3 regions of the Devosia sp. 1566 genome follow, and region 3 is predicted to be linked to each of the others. Evidence: predicted binding sites of a transcription regulator. Region 3 holds the regulator's gene; each other region holds the start of a gene.
What was found. The regulator LexA, encoded in region 3, represses DNA repair genes until DNA is damaged. The targets are predictions, from matches to a motif close to TGTTCNNNNTGTGTTCNG.
Positions count from the first base shown of each region.

Region 1: the regulator LexA is predicted to act here: its motif matches at 3,184-3,201, upstream of ruvC (crossover junction endodeoxyribonuclease RuvC).
Region 2: the regulator LexA is predicted to act here: its motif matches at 2,945-2,962, upstream of ELX51_RS03480 (PA0069 family radical SAM protein).

Region 1 covers NZ_CP034767.1:2,737,907-2,743,914, reverse strand. The annotation lists gene ELX51_RS13230 (5-formyltetrahydrofolate cyclo-ligase) at 1-489, shown strand, start outside; gene ELX51_RS13225 (TIGR00282 family metallophosphoesterase) at 489-1,304, shown strand; gene ELX51_RS13220 (YebC/PmpR family DNA-binding transcriptional regulator) at 1,377-2,123, shown strand; gene ELX51_RS13215 (GGDEF domain-containing protein) at 2,140-2,931, opposite strand; gene ruvC (crossover junction endodeoxyribonuclease RuvC) at 3,243-3,749, shown strand; gene ruvA (Holliday junction branch migration protein RuvA) at 3,746-4,363, shown strand; gene ruvB (Holliday junction branch migration DNA helicase RuvB) at 4,503-5,501, shown strand; gene ybgC (tol-pal system-associated acyl-CoA thioesterase) at 5,535-5,927, shown strand.
Region 2 covers NZ_CP034767.1:715,665-721,672, reverse strand. The annotation lists gene ELX51_RS03495 (MFS transporter) at 1-651, shown strand, start outside; gene moaB (molybdenum cofactor biosynthesis protein B) at 629-1,165, shown strand; gene ELX51_RS03485 (MDR family MFS transporter) at 1,225-2,709, opposite strand; gene ELX51_RS03480 (PA0069 family radical SAM protein) at 3,035-4,183, shown strand; gene ELX51_RS03475 (ribonuclease HII) at 4,249-4,920, shown strand; gene ELX51_RS03470 (site-specific DNA-methyltransferase) at 5,003-6,008, shown strand, end outside.
Region 3 covers NZ_CP034767.1:1,700,361-1,706,368, forward strand. The annotation lists gene ELX51_RS08325 (IlvD/Edd family dehydratase) at 1-252, shown strand, start outside; gene ELX51_RS08330 (NUDIX domain-containing protein) at 936-1,301, opposite strand; gene lexA (transcriptional repressor LexA) at 1,343-2,056, opposite strand; gene glp (gephyrin-like molybdotransferase Glp) at 2,165-3,367, opposite strand; gene moaC (cyclic pyranopterin monophosphate synthase MoaC) at 3,364-3,846, opposite strand; gene trpC (indole-3-glycerol phosphate synthase TrpC) at 3,843-4,658, opposite strand; gene trpD (anthranilate phosphoribosyltransferase) at 4,655-5,674, opposite strand; gene ELX51_RS08360 (aminodeoxychorismate/anthranilate synthase component II) at 5,674-6,008, opposite strand, start outside.

The sequences.
Region 1 (6,008 bases), 1.0 Mb from region 3:
GCCGAGAGTGTTACCCAGCTATTTTTTTCCGAGCCTCGGTTCGGGCTCGCCCAAGTGATCGCGGGCTATTGGCCGCTGGTGGATGAGCTGGACTGTCGGCCAATTTTGCTGCGCTTGCTCGATGATGGCCGCACCGTGGTGTTGCCGGCGATCGTCCGGCCACACGGCCCGCTGCAGATGCGAGTGTGGGAGCCGGACGCACCGCTTTACCCGGCGGGGTTCGGCACGCTCGCTCCCTCCGAACTTGCGCCTCACGCCCACCCGGACCTGGTGCTGGTGCCTCTTCTGGGCTTTGACGGGCTGGGCACCCGGCTGGGCTATGGCGGTGGTTATTATGACCGCAGCTTTGCCGAGCGGGAAGGGCGGCCACTGATGGTAGGCGTGGCTTACAGCGTGCAAGAGTTTGACGCCATTCCCCGGGACGAGCATGACATTGCGCTGGACGCTGTGATAACGGAAACCGGCATTCGACAGTTCGGCGGCAGATAATGAAATTTCTATTCTTGGGCGACGTCGTGGGCCGTGCAGGCCGCGAGGGAATTGCCGATCGCCTGCCCGGATTGATCGAGCGCTACGGCTTTGATTTTGTGGTGGTGAACGGGGAAAATGCCAGCCATGGGCGCGGGCTGACCGAGCCGCATTTCAACGGCATCCGGGCGGCGGGCGCCGATATCGTGACCCTGGGCGATCATGCGTTCGACCAGCGCGACACCATCTCGTTTATCGAGCGAGAAACGACGCTGGTGCGGCCCATCAACATGGCGCCAGGCACCCCTGGTCGCGGGGCGATGTTTGTCGAGGGCCGCAACGGGCATCGGGTGCTCGTGGTCAACGCGCTGGGGCGCGTGTTCATGGGGCCGGCCGATGATCCGTTCCGAGCGGTGGAAGCGGCGATTGCCGCCTGTCCGCTGGGCGAGCAGGCCGACGCAATTATTGTGGATTTTCACACGGAAGCCACTTCCGAAATCCAGGGCATGGGGCACTTTCTCGATGGGCGGGCGAGCCTCGTCGTCGGCACCCACACCCATATCCCGACGGCTGACTTGCGCATTCTCAAGGGCGGCACGGCGCTGCTGGCGGATGCGGGCATGTGCGGGGACTACGACTCGGTGATCGGGGTGGACCCCGACGAGCCGCTGAACCGGTTCCTCACCGGCATTGCCAATGGCCGGTTCACGCCAGCCGAAGGGGAAGCGACCTTGTGCGGCGTGGCGGTGGAAACCGATCCGCGCACGGGACTGGCGGTCAAGGTGCTGCCCGTACGGGTGGGCGGGGTCTTGGCGCAGGCGCTGCCCGAGTTCTAGCCCGCTTCACATTCGCGCCGGGCTTGCCTATAACGCGCCACCACAACAACACCAGACCCCAAGGACTGACCGATGGCCGGCCATTCACACGCCAAGAACATCATGCACCGCAAAGGCAAAAGCGATGCGGTGCGTTCCAAGGTCTTTTCCAAGCTGGCGCGCGAAATCACGGTGGCAGCCAAGATGGGCATGCCCGACCCGGCGTTCAATTCCCGGTTGCGCCTGGCGGTGACCAATGCGCGCGCCCAGTCCATGCCCAAGGACAATATCGATCGCGCTATCAAGAAGGCGATCGGCAGCGACGGCGAGAACTATGACGAAATCCGCTATGAGGGCTATGGCCCAGGTGGCGTCGCGATCATCGTGGAAACGCTGACCGACAATCGCAATCGCACCGCCTCCAATGTGCGCTCCTACTTCTCCAAGAATGGTGGCGCGATGGGGGAAACCAACTCGGTCGGGTTCATGTTCGACAAGGTTGGCGAGATCACCTATCCGGCAAGCGCCGGCAGTGCCGACGAGATCATGGAAGCCGCCATCGAGGCAGGCGCCGATGATGTCGAGAGCGACGAAGAGGGCCACTATATCTACACGAGCTTTGAGGCGATGGTCGAAGTGGCCGCCGCGCTGGAAAAGGCACTGGGCGAAGCAGAATCAGTCAAGGCCGTGTGGAAGCCGCAGACCAATACCCCCATCGATGCCGACAAGGGCGCGACGCTGATGAAGCTGATCGCTACGCTCGAAGAAGACGATGACGTGCAGAATGTTTATTCCAACTTCGAGATGAGCGACGAGGACATGGCCAAGCTGGCCGACTAAGCCTCGACAAGGTTCCTCAGGCGCGTTGCAGGGCCTGGGGAAAGAACTGATCGGCCGCGACGATCGTCACGCGATTGCGGCCGGTTTGCTTGGCGTCATAAAGGCGCTGATCGGCAATCCGGAACAATTCGGAAAAACCGATGGCGCTGCCGAACACAGCGCCACCAATGCTGACGGACAGGGCTTGTACGGTGCCGCGCGGCACAAATTCTGCTTCATTGACCGCGCTGCGGATGCGTTCGGCAATAGCGCGCGTAATGTCGGCATCGACGCCGGGCAGGAACACGCCAAATTCCTCGCCGCCCATCCTTCCCACCAGATCTCCCGCCCGCAGCACCGAGCGGATCGCCCGGGCGATCACCGTCAGGGCAAGGTCGCCGGCATCGTGGCCGAACCGATCGTTGATGGATTTGAAGTTGTCGGCGTCGATCACCAGCAAGGCACCGCCCGGGGTGCTGCCGGCGCGCGCCAACTGCGTCGTCACCTGGGCGGTGAAGGCGCCGCGATTAAGACAAGAGGTGAGGCTGTCCGTGCGGGCAACCATGCCGAGCCGGCGATTGGCAATGGCAAGGCGCCGCAGCCGCAAGCTTAGGAGAAAAAGCAGCGGCACGCCCAGGAAGATGGGTAGCACCGTGGCGCTGATCATCGCCCGTTGCAGCGCTGCACCACCTAGATTTTCAAATAGCAGGGCATTGAACCCGACGGAAACCAGGAGGCAGCCCAAGGTGCCGAACACGGTCCAACGGGTGACGCTCGACCAGGTACGTGAGCCGCTCCCCCCGATGCTATCCTGACAAGGGCTAGCCATTGGCTACCCACCTTTCCGAGCGCTGCCGATAGGTGGTGAGCGCAGAAGCGAGCGAGTGCCCAGGGCGGGACAGCGCGGTCAGGCGCGGCAATGCACAGAAGCGTCGCGGCGCCAAAGGGGCGCAGCAAACCAGGTCACAGCTCATAAGTTAATGCCCCTTCATGAACATTGCCGAACCTAGAAGGTGCTTCTTGAAAATGGGGTTTGTGCAATGGGTGGAATTTTACGCGTGTCGCTTCTTCCACAGGGCTCCGTTGCTGCTTTGTTCACTTCTGCTTGGTAGGAGAAGCGCCTTCAGGTATGGGTGAAACATGACACCACCAGTGCGAATCATCGGCATCGATCCAGGACTGCGGCGCTGCGGTTGGGGGGTAATCGAAACCCAGGGCAACAAGCTGCAATTCATCGCCTGCGGCACGGTCACTCCGCCCACGGAAGGCGAATTGGCGCAGCGCCTCGCGATCCTTTTTACGGAGTTGCTGGACCTGCTGGAGCGGTTTGCGCCCGATGAGGCGGCGGTGGAAGAAACCTTCGTGAACTCGGGACCACGCTCGGCGCTGATCCTGGGACAGGCGAGGGGGGTGGCGCTGATGACGCCGGCCCATCGCGGCATTCCGGTGGCGGAATATGCCACCAATCTCGTCAAGAAATCGATCGTGGGCACCGGGCACGCGGAAAAGGAACAGGTGGCGCTGATGGTCAAGACCTTGCTGCCCACGGCCAAGATCAAGGGCGCCGACGCGGCCGACGCACTTGCGATCGCGATCTGCCATGCCCATCACCGGGTTGCGGCGCAACGGGCACGGATGAGCGCATGATCGGCAAGCTCAAGGGTGCCGTCGACAGCTTTGGCGATGATCATGTGCTCATCGATGTGGGAGGGGTCTGCTACGAGGCCTTTTGCTCGTCGCGCACTTTGCAGGGATTGCCCCGGGTCGGGGAAGCAACCGTGGTATTCATCGAAACCGTGGTGCGCGAAGACATGATCCGGCTTTATGGCTTTGGCAGCGAAGCCGAAAAGGGCTGGTTCAACCTCCTCATGACCGTGCAGGGCGTTGGCGCGCGGGTGGCGCTTGGGATCCTGTCCGCCCTGTCACCATCGGAATTGTCGAGCGCTATTGCACTAGGTGACAAGGCGATGATCGGGCGGGCCAATGGGGTTGGGCCCAAGCTGGCGTTGCGATTGGTGACCGAGCTCAAGGGCAAGGCGCCGCAGGGCGGGGGCATTGACGCGGGCACGCTCGGGCTGCAGACCGCCTTAGGCGAGGGAACAGCTAGCGGGAATGTAGCCGATGCAGTTTCCGCTTTGGTCAATCTGGGGTATTCGGGGGCGCAAGCTTCCGCCGCCCTGGCGCGGGTTGTGGCCCGTGAGGGGGATGATACCGCGACCGAAAAGCTGATCCGGCTGGGCCTGCGCGAGTTGAGCCAGTGATGGTCTTTCCGAGCCGCTCCGCCGCCAGCGCTGAGCCGGCGAACATGATGTTGGAGACAGCCATGGTGCTCCCGCTAACGCAAGTCAGGGCATCCGTTTGACCGATCTTACTTCTCCCGTTGCCGGGCGCGATGAGCCACTGGATGTGGCACTGCGCCCGTCCGGCTTTTCGGAATTTGTCGGGCAGGCGGCGGCGCGTGCCAATCTTGAGGTGTTCATCGAGGCCGCCAAGAAGCGCGGTGCGGCGCTCGATCATGTGTTGTTTGTGGGGCCGCCTGGCCTGGGCAAGACCACATTGGCGCAGATCATTTCGCGCGAGCTCGGCGTGGGCTTTCGCGCGACTTCTGGCCCGGTGATCGCCAAGGCCGGGGATCTGGCGGCACTGCTGACCAATCTCGAAGATCGCGATGTGCTGTTTATCGACGAGATCCATCGGCTCAATCCCGCGATTGAGGAAGTGCTGTATCCTGCCATGGAGGATTTTCAGCTTGACCTGATCATCGGGGAGGGGCCGGCGGCACGCTCGGTGCGGATCGATCTGGCGCGGTTTACGCTGGTGGGCGCGACGACGCGCGCGGGCTTGTTGACCACGCCGCTGCGGGATCGCTTCGGCATTCCCGTGCGCCTTAATTTCTATACGCCCGAAGAGTTGGTGCAGATCGTGCAGCGCGGCGCCCGGCTGTTGGGCACGCCAATGGCGCCTGATGGGGCGTTGGAAATCGCGCGCCGTTCGCGCGGGACACCCCGCATTGCCGGCCGGCTGTTGCGGCGGGTAACGGATTTTGCGCTGGTCGAGGGCTCGAGCGAGATCACGCGGGCCATTGCCGACAAGGCCTTGTTGCGGCTCGACGTGGATGCCCGCGGGCTCGATCAACTGGATCGGCGCTATCTGACGATGATTGCCGATTTCTATGGCGGGGGGCCCGTAGGGATCGAGACCATTGCGGCTGCGCTGAGCGAGCCGCGTGACGCGATCGAGGAGATTGTCGAGCCTTATCTGATCCAGCAAGGTTTCATACAGCGCACTTCTCGGGGGCGAATGCTGACGGGCACAGCCTTCCAGCACCTGGGCAAGAGCGTGCCGCAGGGCTTTATCGGGACGCAAGCAACCTTGTTCGAGGAGCCCGAGGAGCCGTGAGCCGGAAGATCCGCCAGATCAGCCGGTTGCGCCATGGCTGAGCCGCATGTTTTTGCTGTTCGGGTCTATTATGAGGACACCGATTTCTCCGGCAATGTGTACCATGCCGCTTACCTCAAGTTCATGGAGCGGGCGCGCACCGAGTTGCTGCGGGCGCAAGGCATCCACCATGCCGAACTGGGCCGGGAAGGGCTGGCCTTTGCCGTACGCAGCATGCAGCTCGACTTCCGGGCGGCCGCGCACATCGATGATGTGCTGCGGGTGGAAACGCTGGTGGCAGGGGCAAGCGGCGCGCGCCTGCAGTTGAGCCAAGGCGTGTGGCGCGACGCCGAACTGCTGGTCGACGCCCAGGTCGTCGTGGTGGCGATCAACATGGGCGGCAAGCCGACACGGCTGCCGGCAGCACTGCGCGCCCTGGCCGATTAGCGCGGCGTGGCGTCGCATGTCGGCGGTGGGCGGTTTGTTAACCTCTTCTTGACCATAATCGAGTCACAGAAAGAGTAGTAC
Region 2 (6,008 bases), 980 kb from region 3:
GGCACCCTGGCGCCGGTCTACGGCTATGCCCAGGGGCTCGATGCGGGCGGCATCGCTTTTCTTTTTGCCCTTGCCGCCATTCTGGGGGCCTCCGCGCAAATTCCCTTTGGCCGTCTTTCCGACCGGATCGATCGCCGCCTGGTGATGATCGGGCTGTCCACCTTTGCCGCCCTCGTGGCCCTGACCCTGGTGCTGCTCAACCCCGCCGCCGGTTGGCCGATGTATGTGCTGTTCGCCGCTTATGGCTTTGCCGCCAATCCGCTTTATGCGGTGGCGGTGGCCCATGCCAATGACTTCGCCAAGGAAGGCGAGTTCGCCAAGATCGCTGGCGGCATGCTGCTGACCCTGGGTGTTGGCCTCGCCATCGGCCCAGCCGTCGCTTCCATGATCATGGGTGCATTCCATCCGGTTGGGCTTTTTGTCGTCACGGGTATCTTCCACGCCATCCTGGCCGTCGCGGCCATCCTGCGCATGCGCATCCGCAACGCGCCCGATGCAGCCACGCGCACGCCGTTCCAGCCTATGGCCTCGGACGAGCAGGTGACGCCAGAAACGGTGGCGCTTGATCCTCGGGCCGATATCGAGGAAACCGAACTCGACGAACAGCAGGCTGCAGCGGAGCAAAGCGATGTTTATCACGGCAAGATTTGACGAGCGCGAGTTCCGGCCCCTGTCCATCGCCGTGCTCGCCGTATCGGACACCCGCACGCTCGAGACCGACACCTCCGGCGCCCTGCTTGTTTCCATGCTCGAGGAAGATGGTCACCGCAGCGCCGGGCGCCAGGTGGTGCCTGACGATGTGCAGGCCATCCGCGCCGCCGTGCAGGCCTGGGTTGCGGACCCGCAAGTGGACGTGGTGCTGACCACGGGCGGCACCGGCTTTTCCGGCCGCGATGTTACCCCCGAAGCCATCGAGCCGCTGTTCAACAAGCGCATGGACGGCTTTTCGGTGCTGTTCCACCAATACTCGGCCACCAAGATCGGCACGTCCTCGATTCAGTCGCGCGCCACGGCTGGGCTGATCGGGGAAACCTTTGTGTTCTGCCTGCCGGGCTCCCGCGGGGCCTGCCGGGATGCGTGGGACGGCATTTTGCGCGACCAGCTCGATTATCGGCACAAACCCTGCAACTTCGTGGAAGTGATGCCCCGCCTCGCCGAGCGCTGAAACGCAAAACGGCGGCCCCGAAGGCCGCCGTTCTGAAGTGTTATCGGACTTGAGATGCCTTAGTGCCCGTGCACCATGCCCGGTGTGCCGCCCTTGGGCTTGCGCACAAAGAATGCGGCCACGATCGCGAACAGCGAGATTATCGCCCCCACGAAGAACGCCGAGCGGATGCCGCCCGCCGCTGCCGCCAACGGCTCGGCACCACCGGCCAGCAGATTGGCTGACTGCAGGGTCATCAGCGCCACAAACAACGCCGTTCCCGCCGCGCCCGCCACCTGCTGCACCGTGCCGATCACGGCGCTGCCATGCGAATACAGCTTGGGCTGGAGCGAACCGAGGCTCGCCGAGAACAGGGGCGTAAACATCAGCGACAAACCGACGCTGAACGCCAGATGGGCGGCCAGCAGCCAGCCAAAGGGCGTGCTTTCCGTAACCATGGTCAGGCTCCACAAGACAAGGCTCACAATGGTCGCGCCGGGCACGAGCAGCACGGTTGGGCCATGTTTGTCATAGAGCCGACCTACCACTGGCGCGCAGAGCCCCATAACGAGGCCTCCCGGCAGCAGCATCAAGCCGGTCTGCAGCGTCGACAGCCCCAGCACGTTCTGCAGATAGATGGGCAGCAGGATCAACATACCGAACATCGCCATCATCATCACCGCCATCAGCACCACCGAGATGCTGAAGGTCGGCGTTTGCAGGGTGCGCAGGTCAAGCAGGGCACGGTCGCGCTTCTGTAGGGAAAGCTGGCGCAGCACGAAGAGCCCGATCACCACGACGCCGAGCACCAGCGGCACCCAGGCCGGCACAGGACCGGGATGGCTCGCAGCTTCCCCCAGCCCGCTCAGCCCATAAACCAGGCTGCCAAAACCGACCACCGACATACCGACCGAAATCACATCGATCGGCACGGATTTGGGCGTCGAAACATTGCGGATGCGCGCAAATCCCAGCGCGAGGCTCCCCAGCGCAATCGGCAAAACGAGGATAAACATCCAGCGCCAATCCAGCTGCGACAGGATCAGGCCCGAAATGGTCGGCCCGATCGCTGGCGCCACCGAGATCACGGTCGAGATATTGCCCATGGTCTTGCCCCGCGTTGCGGGCGGCACGAGGTTCATCACCGTCGTCATCAGCAGCGGCATCATGATCGCCGTGCCGATGGCCTGCACCACCCGACCCGCAATCAGCAGTTCAATGCCAGGCGCGGTGGCGCAGATCAGGGTGCCGAGCGAAAACGTGCTCATGGCGGCGACAAACACAGGCCGCGTATGAAAGCGCTGCAGCAAGAAGCCGGTGATGGGAATCACCACCGCCATGGTCAGCAGAAACGCCGTGGTCAGCCACTGGCCGGCGCTTGCGGTGATCCCCAGATCGGTCATCAGGTGCGGCAGTGCCACGCCCATGATGGTTTCGTTCAGGATCACCACAAAGGCCGAAACCAGCAGCAGGTTGATCACCAGCCGATTGCGCGCGCCAAGCCCTGGCTCAGCTGCGGCGGCGGATGGGGGCACAGCATCTAAAACAGAAGCATCGCTGGACATGGTGTGCCTTTCGCAGAATTGAATTTGTTCGGTCCCGGGCAGCTGGAACACAGCCCTGACGATCGGGCCAACCCGATTTCGACATCGCCGAAGCGAGTGCGGTGGCGCCCTGGACCGGGTCGGGTGGTTTAGTGGGTGCAAGCGCGCCCGTCCACCCGCCAGAACGCAGGGCAGTCTTGCATCAGCCGTTCCCCACGCCCATCTGATGGGTCGAGGCAGCTCAGCTGTTCACCCTTGTTCTTGTTTTGTTCTCGTGCGTGCGCTATGTGAATCCCACGCTGCGTGCCGTCGCGATTCGACCGGGCAAGCGCAAGGAGATCGCCTCATGGCCCTTTATCAAGCGCCGTCCTTTGAAGCCCTGGAAAAGCTCAGCCGCAGCCGCGACGCCGATCTGGCGCGGCGCGAACTGGTTGATCCCAGCCGCAATCGCGGCCGGGGCGCGCAATCCAACCGCAGCGGCCGCTTCGAGCGCCAGGCGCGGGAAAGCTTTGATGATGGCTGGAACAGCGTGGAAACGCTGCCCCAGTTCGAAACGGTCGAGCATATCGAGCGCGCCAAGACCATCATCACCAGCAATGACAGCCCCGATATCGGCTTTGATCGCTCGATCAATGCCTATCGCGGCTGCGAGCATGGCTGTTCCTATTGCTTTGCCCGCCCCAGCCACGCCTTCCTCGGCCATTCCGCGGGCATCGAGTTCGAGCGCGACATCTATGTCAAAACCAATGCGGTGGAAGCGCTGCGCGCGGAACTCGGCGCCAAGAATTATCGCGTCAAGCCGGTCGCCATGGGCACCAATACCGACCCCTACCAGCCGGCCGAGCGCAAGCATAAGCTGACGCGCGGCATCCTCGAAGTGATGCTGGAAACCCGCCATCCGGTCACCATCACCACCAAGTCGGCCCTCCTGATCCGCGACCTCGATCTCCTGACCGAGTTGGCCAAGCTCCGGCTGGTCAAAGTCGGGATCTCTATGACCTCGATGGACCACAAGCTCAGCCGCAAGATGGAGCCGCGCGCCTCCTCCCCGGCGCGGCGCCTCGAAGCCATTCGGCTCCTGTCGGAAGCGGGCGTGCCGGTCTCCGTACTCGCCTCCCCGATGATCCCAGCGATCAACGACATGGAGCTCGAGCGCATCCTCGATGCCGCCGCCGCCCAAGGTGCCAAGGGAGCCGCGATGATCCTGCTGCGCTTGCCCGGCGAAGTGCGCGACATCTTCCGGGAATGGCTGCTGCGCCATTTCCCCGACCGGGTGCGGCATGTGCTATCGCTGGTGCGCGATACCCGTGGTGGCAAGGATTATGACTCGCGCTGGGGCACCCGCATGACGGGCGAAGGCCCGTATGCGACCCTGCTGACCCAGCGCTTCGAAAAGGCGCGCGAGCGCTATGGGCTCGACGCCAAGCTTCCGGGCCTGCGCAGCGATCTTTTCGTTGCCCCCAAGCTCGAAGACCGGCAGATGAGCCTCTTCTGATTTGTGATCCCGGCGCGACTTGGCGCCGGGTTGACGCCGCGCAGGCCCATCGCGATGCTGGCGGCATGCTGATCGAATCACCCATCCAGCTTGAACCCGATTATTCCCATGAGCTTGCCGCGCAGGCCCGTGGGGCGCGCGTCGTCGCCGGCGTGGACGAAGCCGGCCGCGGTCCCCTGGCCGGCCCCGTGGTCGTGGCCGCGGTGATACTCGATCCCACCTGCATTCCGGTTGGCCTCAACGATTCCAAAAAGCTGACCGAAGAGGTGCGCGAGGCGCTGTTCGCCCAGATTGTGGACACCGCCCGAGTTTCGGTGGTGATCGCGCCTCCCTCCATCATCGCCACCCGCAATATTCGCGGCGCGACGCTCTGGGCCATGACCCAGGCCGTGCACGGCCTTTGCGTTTGTCCCGATCGGGTGCTGGTGGATGGTCGCGATGTACCCATGGGCCTGCCCTGCGAAGGCCTAGCGCTGGTGGGTGGCGACGGTCGCAGCGTTTCGATTGCTGCCGCTTCCATCGTTGCGAAAGTCACGCGCGACCGGATGTGCCGGATCATGGATTGCGATGCACCCCATTTCGGCTTTTCCAGCCACAAGGGCTATTCGACGCCCCAGCATATGCGCGCCCTCAAGGACCATGGTCCCTGCCGCCATCACCGCGCCGATTTTGCCCCTGTTGCTGAAGCGCGCGAGCGGTTGGCGCTGGCGGCTGTCCCGGTCCTGCTCGCCTCTTAACTCCACGCTAACCCATTGCACACGCTCCCTTAACCCTGACGCGCTACAACAGGAGCGTTAGTGTTGCGTTAGGGTTAAGTGTATGTTGCGTACCGCGCGTCGGGCCGAACCGGCCTTTGCGGAGGAGCCAAGGCGTCTCCCCATCGACACCATTCTTGTGGGCGATTGTATCGAGCACATGAACAGCCTGCCGGCGGGTTCGGTGGACCTGGTGTTTGCCGACCCACCCTATAATCTGCAGCTGGAATCGGGCCTGACCCGTCCCGATCAAAGCCGCGTCGATGCGGTAGACGATGATTGGGACAAGTTCGACAGCTTTGCCCATTATGACCGTTTCACCCGCGCTTGGCTGGCGGCGGCGCGCCGCGTGCTCAAGCCCGATGGCGCCCTGTGGGTCATCGGCTCCTACCACAACATTTTCCGCGTTGGCGCGGCGCTCCAGGATCTCGACTTCTGGATGCTCAACGACGTGATCTGGCGCAAGGCCAATCCGATGCCCAATTTCCGGGGCACAAGGTTCACCAATGCCCATGAAACGCTGATCTGGGCGGCCAAGAACCAGAAAAGCCGCGTCACCTTCAATTATGAAGCGCTCAAGCTCGCCAACGACGACACGCAGATGCGCTCCGATTGGCTGTTTCCGCTGTGCACCGGCAATGAGCGCCTCAAGGGCGAGGACGACGGCAAGGTGCATCCCACGCAAAAGCCCGAAGCCCTCCTGTTCCGCATTCTCAATGCCACCACCAAGCCCGGCGACATCGTGCTTGACCCATTCTTCGGCACTGGCACGACGGGGGCTGTCGCGCGCAAGCTCGGGCGCCATTTCATCGGCATCGAGCGCGAGCAGATCTATGTGGATGCCGCGCGCAACCGCATCGCGACCATCCGGCCGGGTGTCTTTGAAGCCCTGCAATCGGTCACGCCCAAGCGCAAGGAAACCCGCATTCCTTTCGGCTCGCTCGTCGAGCAAGGAATGATTGAACCGGGCACGCAACTTTTCGACTTAACCAAACGTTACTTCGCCATGGTTCGTGCAGACGGCTCGCTCGTCTCGGGTTCCCATCAGGGCTCCATCCACAAAGTGGGTG
Region 3 (6,008 bases):
CGCACGGGTGACCGGGTGCGTATCGACCTCAACAATGGCACCGCCGATATCCTGATCTCGGACGCCGAGATTGCGACGCGCCGGCAAGAACTGGCGGAAGCGGGCGGCTACAAGTACCCCGCGCACCAGACGCCCTGGCAGGAGATCCAGCGCGGGCTGGTCGACCAGCTTGGCAATGGCGCCGTACTCAAGCCAGCAGTGGCTTACCAGCGCATTGCCCAGACCTATGGCGTGCCGCGCGACAACCACTAGGCTCAGCCGACAACGACTTCGAGATCCCCGCTTCGGCGGGGATTTTTGTTTCCAAGGCACGGCGAAACTCCGGTCGGCGCGAGGCCTCCGGTTGGGAGCGGCGTTGGCGAGGCATTGCCTCAAAAAACGTTGCGCAAAACGGAAGCTCCGCCCCGCCAACAGCGACTGGGTGCCGATGCCCGCTCCCTCCTGCGGCGCATGCCAGATTCCGCGGATGTCGAACTAAACCCTGGCGGGCACCGCTGCCTGCGCCACATCAGGGTTCCGATGGCCAGTGCAGCTGCCATCGCGATTCTTCACCCAAGACCACCGGACGATAGAGGTCCACGGCTCTTGCGGACACCGGCCGGATCGCGGCGACCCACGATCCCCCAGCCTCCGCGCACCAACCACTCGTCATGATCTCGCTTGGGTGCGCGGATGAGGAGACTATGCGGGTGATCGGCGGGGGCGGGGATAAGTTATTGTCGGGGGGTATGGGGCTTGAGCGGATTGCGCATTGGAGGTGGCCAGCCGGGTCTAACGTCACTCGCGGAGGAGGGACTAAACCCCCACCCCGGTCCTCCCCTCAAGGGGGAGGGTGAAGGAGGGGGCATACAGGCGCTGGTCTGGTGCGGCTGATGAGGACCCTAGGGCGGCAATCGAGTTCCGTCGAAGAGATTATTTCTTGGCCGATTCCGGCTTTAGGCGTGGCGAGCGATGTGGGCGAGGGCCCGCTGGAACATGGGGTGCCATTCGGGGCCCGGTTGGCGCTCGAGTGGCCACCAGAAGAACTCGAACCTATGACCACCATCATCCTGGGTAAAGTGACGCCAGTGTTCGGGGACGGGAGCGGCGGCACTCACCACAACGAAGTGCCAAAGCTGTTGCTCTGCAATGGCACTGCTGGATGGCAGCGTGCGCAAAGCCTCTGCCTGCAGGCCAGACTCCTCCGCGAGTTCGCGCAGGGCACCGACTTCAATCGGCTCGGAGCCTTCCCGTGTTCCTTTCACCAGCTGCAAGCCAGCCAAAGGATGCCTGAACGCCAAGCAGTGGCGCTCTTGCCCCACCCCGCGCAGCAGGACAGGACAGAGTTTTTCGACCCTGGGCGTCAATATTTACGCAGCAGGCCCACCAGGCGGCCCTGAACCTTGACGCGGTCGGGCGGGAAGATGCGGGTTTCGTAGGCGGGATTGGCCGCTTCAAGCGCGATGGTGTTGCCCTTACGGCGCAGCCGCTTGAGGGTGGCTTCCTCGTCATCCACCAGCGCGACGATGATCTCGCCGGTCCCGGCAACGTCCTGGCGGCGGATCAGCACCGTGTCGCCATCGAAAATGCCGGCATCGATCATCGAATCGCCGCGCACTTCGAGCGCGTAGTGCTCGCCAGGGCCAAGCATTTCGGGTGGCACCGAGATGGTGTGGGAATGGCTCTGGATGGCCTCGATGGGGGTACCGGCGGCGATCCGGCCCATGACCGGGACCGCGACGGGGCGCACATAATCATCGCTCCAGCCCGAGCGTGGCGGCGGAGCGGCAACACGGCCCAGATTGCCTTCGATGACGCTGGGCTCGAAGCGGGCCTTGCGGCCGCCGAGCGCGGGGTTCATCGAATCGGGGAGTTTGAGCACTTCCAGTGCCCGCGCGCGATTGGGCAGGCGGCGGATGAAGCCGCGCTCCTCAAGCGCCGTGATCAGGCGGTGAATGCCCGACTTGGAGGCCAGATCCAACGCGTCCTTCATCTCGTCAAACGAAGGGGGAATGCCGCTTTCCTTCATCCGCTCATGGATGAACATCAGCAGTTCATGTTGCTTGCGCGTCAGCATCGGAGCCCTTCAATCGCAGAATCGGAACAAAGACTGAACGAGCATAGGTGTTCCAGTTATGTTCTGCAATAACGCTCAAGGGCGCAGGAGAAAATTCTTTGGCTCTGCTTAGAACCCGTCCAGCGGAATGGCCGCAGCTAGGGTGCCGGCGGGTTGTCCGGGATCGTACTCCGGCTGCACCAGCAGCATATCGGCACGGGCCAGCGAGGAGGTATGACCGCTATCGGTTTCGCTGATCGGGAGCAAGCCCGCACCTTGGCTTGAATGCACCATTTGGGCACGCATGAAGTGGCGCCGGGCGGTATTGGGCGGCGTGGGCGCAAGAAGCGGCAGGTGCCAGCGGGCGGGTTCGGCGACGCCGAGCCAGCGGCGGAGCGCCGGCTTGATGAAGACGGCGGCGGTCACCATGGCCGAAACCGGATTGCCAGGCAGGCCAAACACCAGGGTTTTGCCCAGAGTGCCGAACATCAGTGGCTTGCCCGGGCGCATATTGATGCGCCAGAAATCAAGCTGCACGCCGAGACTCAGCAGGATTTCCTGCACGATATCATGGTCGCCAACACTGGCGCCGCCCGTGGTGATGACGAAGTCGGGCGCTTCGGCAAAGATGCCGGCAAGGCGCTCGGCAAGCGCCGCCCGGTTGTCGGGAGCGATCCCGTAGTCGCGGATCTCGGCGGCGTAAGGCGCAAGGAGCGGCCGCAAGCCGAAGCTGTTGGAGGCAACGATCTGGCCCGGTCCGAGAGCGGTGCCGGGCAGCACCAGTTCGTCCCCGGTGGCAAGGAGCGCTATGCGCGGCTGCATGGCGACGGGCAGCGTCGCGCAATTAGCGGCGGCCGCGACGGCCAGTTGCATGGGCGTCAGGCGCGAGCCTTTCGGAATCAGCTCTTGTCCCTGCCGGAAGTCGTGGCCAAGCGGGCGAATGCTGCGCCCGATGGGAGGTTGGGCCGCAAAGCTGACGCGGTCGCCGGTGCGGGTCGCTTCCTCCTGCATGATCACGGCATCAGCGCCCGGGGGCACGGGCGCGCCGGTGAAGATGCGCACGCAGGTGCCCGGGGCGATATCCGCGCCAAAGCCGGCGCCGGCCTGGGCGGTGCCGACGACATCTAGGATCGCGCCCGGCACGATATCGGCCGCACGCACGGCATAGCCGTCCATGGCGCTGGCGGGGAAAGGCGGCTGGTCATGGCGGGCGAGCAGGGGCTCGGTCAGTACCCGGCCGGCGGCGGCCTCAAGCGGCACCGACTCGGTGCGGGCGGGCGGCACGCGGGCGAAAATGGCCGCGAGGGCGTCTTCAACCGGGAGCAGGCTCATGGCGCCCGCTGGAAATCGCCGGACTTGCCGCCCGATTTTTCGAGTAGGCAGATCGCGGAAATAACCATCTCGCGGTCGATGCCCTTGGCCATGTCGTAAAGCGTAAGCGCCGCGGTGGAAGCCGCCATGAGGGCTTCCATTTCCACCCCGGTCTGGCCGGTGGTTTCGGCAGTCGCAAGAATGGTGATGGCGCCGGGCTCGCGCGCCTCCATCTCGACGCTGACCTTGGTGAGCGGGATGGGGTGGCAAAGAGGGATGAGCTCGGCGGTCTTTTTGGCTGCCATGATGCCCGCGACGCGCGCGACGGCCAGGGCGTCGCCCTTCTTGAGGGCGCCACCCATGATGGCGGCAATGGTTTCGGGCCGACCGCTGATCACCGCCTGGGCGAGGGCGCGGCGGCGGGTGACTGCCTTGTCGCCGATATCAACGATCCGGGCCTCCCCGCGCTCGTTGAGATGGGTCAGCTGCGGCTCGCTCATGGATGGGCGGCCTGGGGCACACCCTGCAGGAGGGCGCGGGTGGCGGCGACCACATCGGCCTGGCGCATCAGCGATTCGCCGACAAGGAAGGTGCCGATGCCGGCTGTGCGGTCGAGATGCTGCAGGTGTTCGTGGCCGTTGATGCCGCTTTCGCTGACCAGCACCTTGCCCGCGGGCACGCCGCCAGCAAGGTTGACCGAGGTATCGAGCCGGGTTTCGAAGGTGCGCAGATTGCGGTTGTTGATGCCGATGAACTCGGCGTCGAGCGCCAGCGCCCGGTCGAGCTCAAGCTGGTCGTGCACTTCCACCAGCGCATCCATGCCCCACTCACGGGCGCTATCGAGCAGGTAGCGGGCAACATCGTCGCCAATAGCGGCAAGGATGATGAGGATGCAGTCGGCCCCCCAGGCGCGCGCTTCGGCGACCTGGTAGGTTTCGAACAGGAAATCCTTGCGCAGGACCGGCAAGGCGGTGGCGTCGCGCGCCTCGCGCAAAAACGCCGGCGAGCCCTGAAACGAGGGCTGGTCGGTGAGGACCGAAAGGCACGTCGCACCGGCCTCTTCATAGGCGCGCGCGATCTCTGCCGGGTTGAAGTCGGGCCGGATCAGGCCCTTGGAGGGACTGGCTTTCTTGACCTCGGCGATCAAGGCGTATTCGCCGCGGGCGCGCTTGGCCTTGATGGCGGCGAGAAAGCCGCGTGGCGGGGGCTGCTCATGGGCGGCGGCAACCACTTCGTCCCAAGGGCGCAGGGCCTTGGCCGCGGCGATTTCCTCGCGCTTATAGGCTTCGATCTGCTTGAGAATATCGCTCATGGGGGTGTTCCATTGGAGATGGCGACAAGGCGCTCGAGGGTTTCCCGGGCCTTGCCGCTGTCGATCATTTCGGCAGCCATGGCGGCGCCGCTGCGCAGATCGCTCACCACATCGGCCACGATCAGCGAGGCCGCGGCGTTGAGGAGGACGATGTCGCGATAGGCGCCGGGAGCCCCATCAAAGAGCGCGTGGATGGCGAGGGCATTATATTCGGGCTCGCCGCCCAGCAGGTCATTGGGATCATGGCGTGACAGGCCGGCGTCTTCAGGGGTGACTTCGAAGCTGTGAAGGTTGCCGTCAGCGATCTCGGCCACATAGGAGGGGCCAGTGACCGTAAGCTCGTCCAGCCCATCGCGACCATGCACGACCCAGGCCTTGATCGCCCGGTTGGCGAGAAGCGCGGCGGCGACCGGCTCCACCCATTCCGGGGAATAAACGCCGAGCATATAGCGCCGTACGCCAGCTGGGTTGGACTGCGGTCCGAGCAGGTTGAACATGGTGCGCACGCCCATTTCAGCGCGCGAGGGGCCGACATGACGCATGGCCGGATGATGGGACGGCGCGAACATGAAGCCGATCCCGGCCTCGTTGATGCAGCGCGAGATTTCGGCGGGGGTGAGGTCGAGCTTGACGCCGAGGGCTTCAAGGGCCTGGGAGGAGCCCGATTTGGACGACAAGGCGCGGTTGCCGTGCTTGGCGACGGGAACGCCGGCGGCGGCAACAACGATGGCGCTGGCTGTCGAAATGTTGAGCGTGCCAACACCATCACCGCCGGTGCCGACAATGTCGATGGCGTGTTCGGGAGCGTCGACCGTCACCATCTGCTCGCGCAGGATCGACACGGCGGCAGCGATCTCACCCACCGACTCGCCCTTGAGGCGCATGCCCATGAGGAAAGCGCCGAGCTGGGAGGGGGTCGCTTCACCGGCCATGATGGTGCGCATCACCGAGCGCATTTCCTCGCCAGTGAGATTGCGGCGGTCAGCAATCTTGGCCAGTGCCTGCTTGATGTCCATCAGGCGGTCTTTCCGTTGAAGTCGCGAGCGAGGTTGAGGAAGTTCTGCAACAGCGCGTGCCCGTTCTCGGAGGCGATGCTTTCCGGGTGAAACTGCACGCCATGTACCGGCAGGCTTTCGTGCTGCATGCCCATGATCAGACCATCATCGGTGGTGGCGGTGACCTTGAGGGTAGCGGGCAGGGTGGTCGGTTCAACCACCAGCGAGTGGTAGCGCGTGGCTTCAAAGCGCGAGTTGAGACCGCGGAACAGCCCTTCGCCCGTGTGATTGATGGCGCTGGTCTTGCCATGCACCAGTTCGGGCGCCCGCACGACGTCGCCGCCCATGGCCTGCC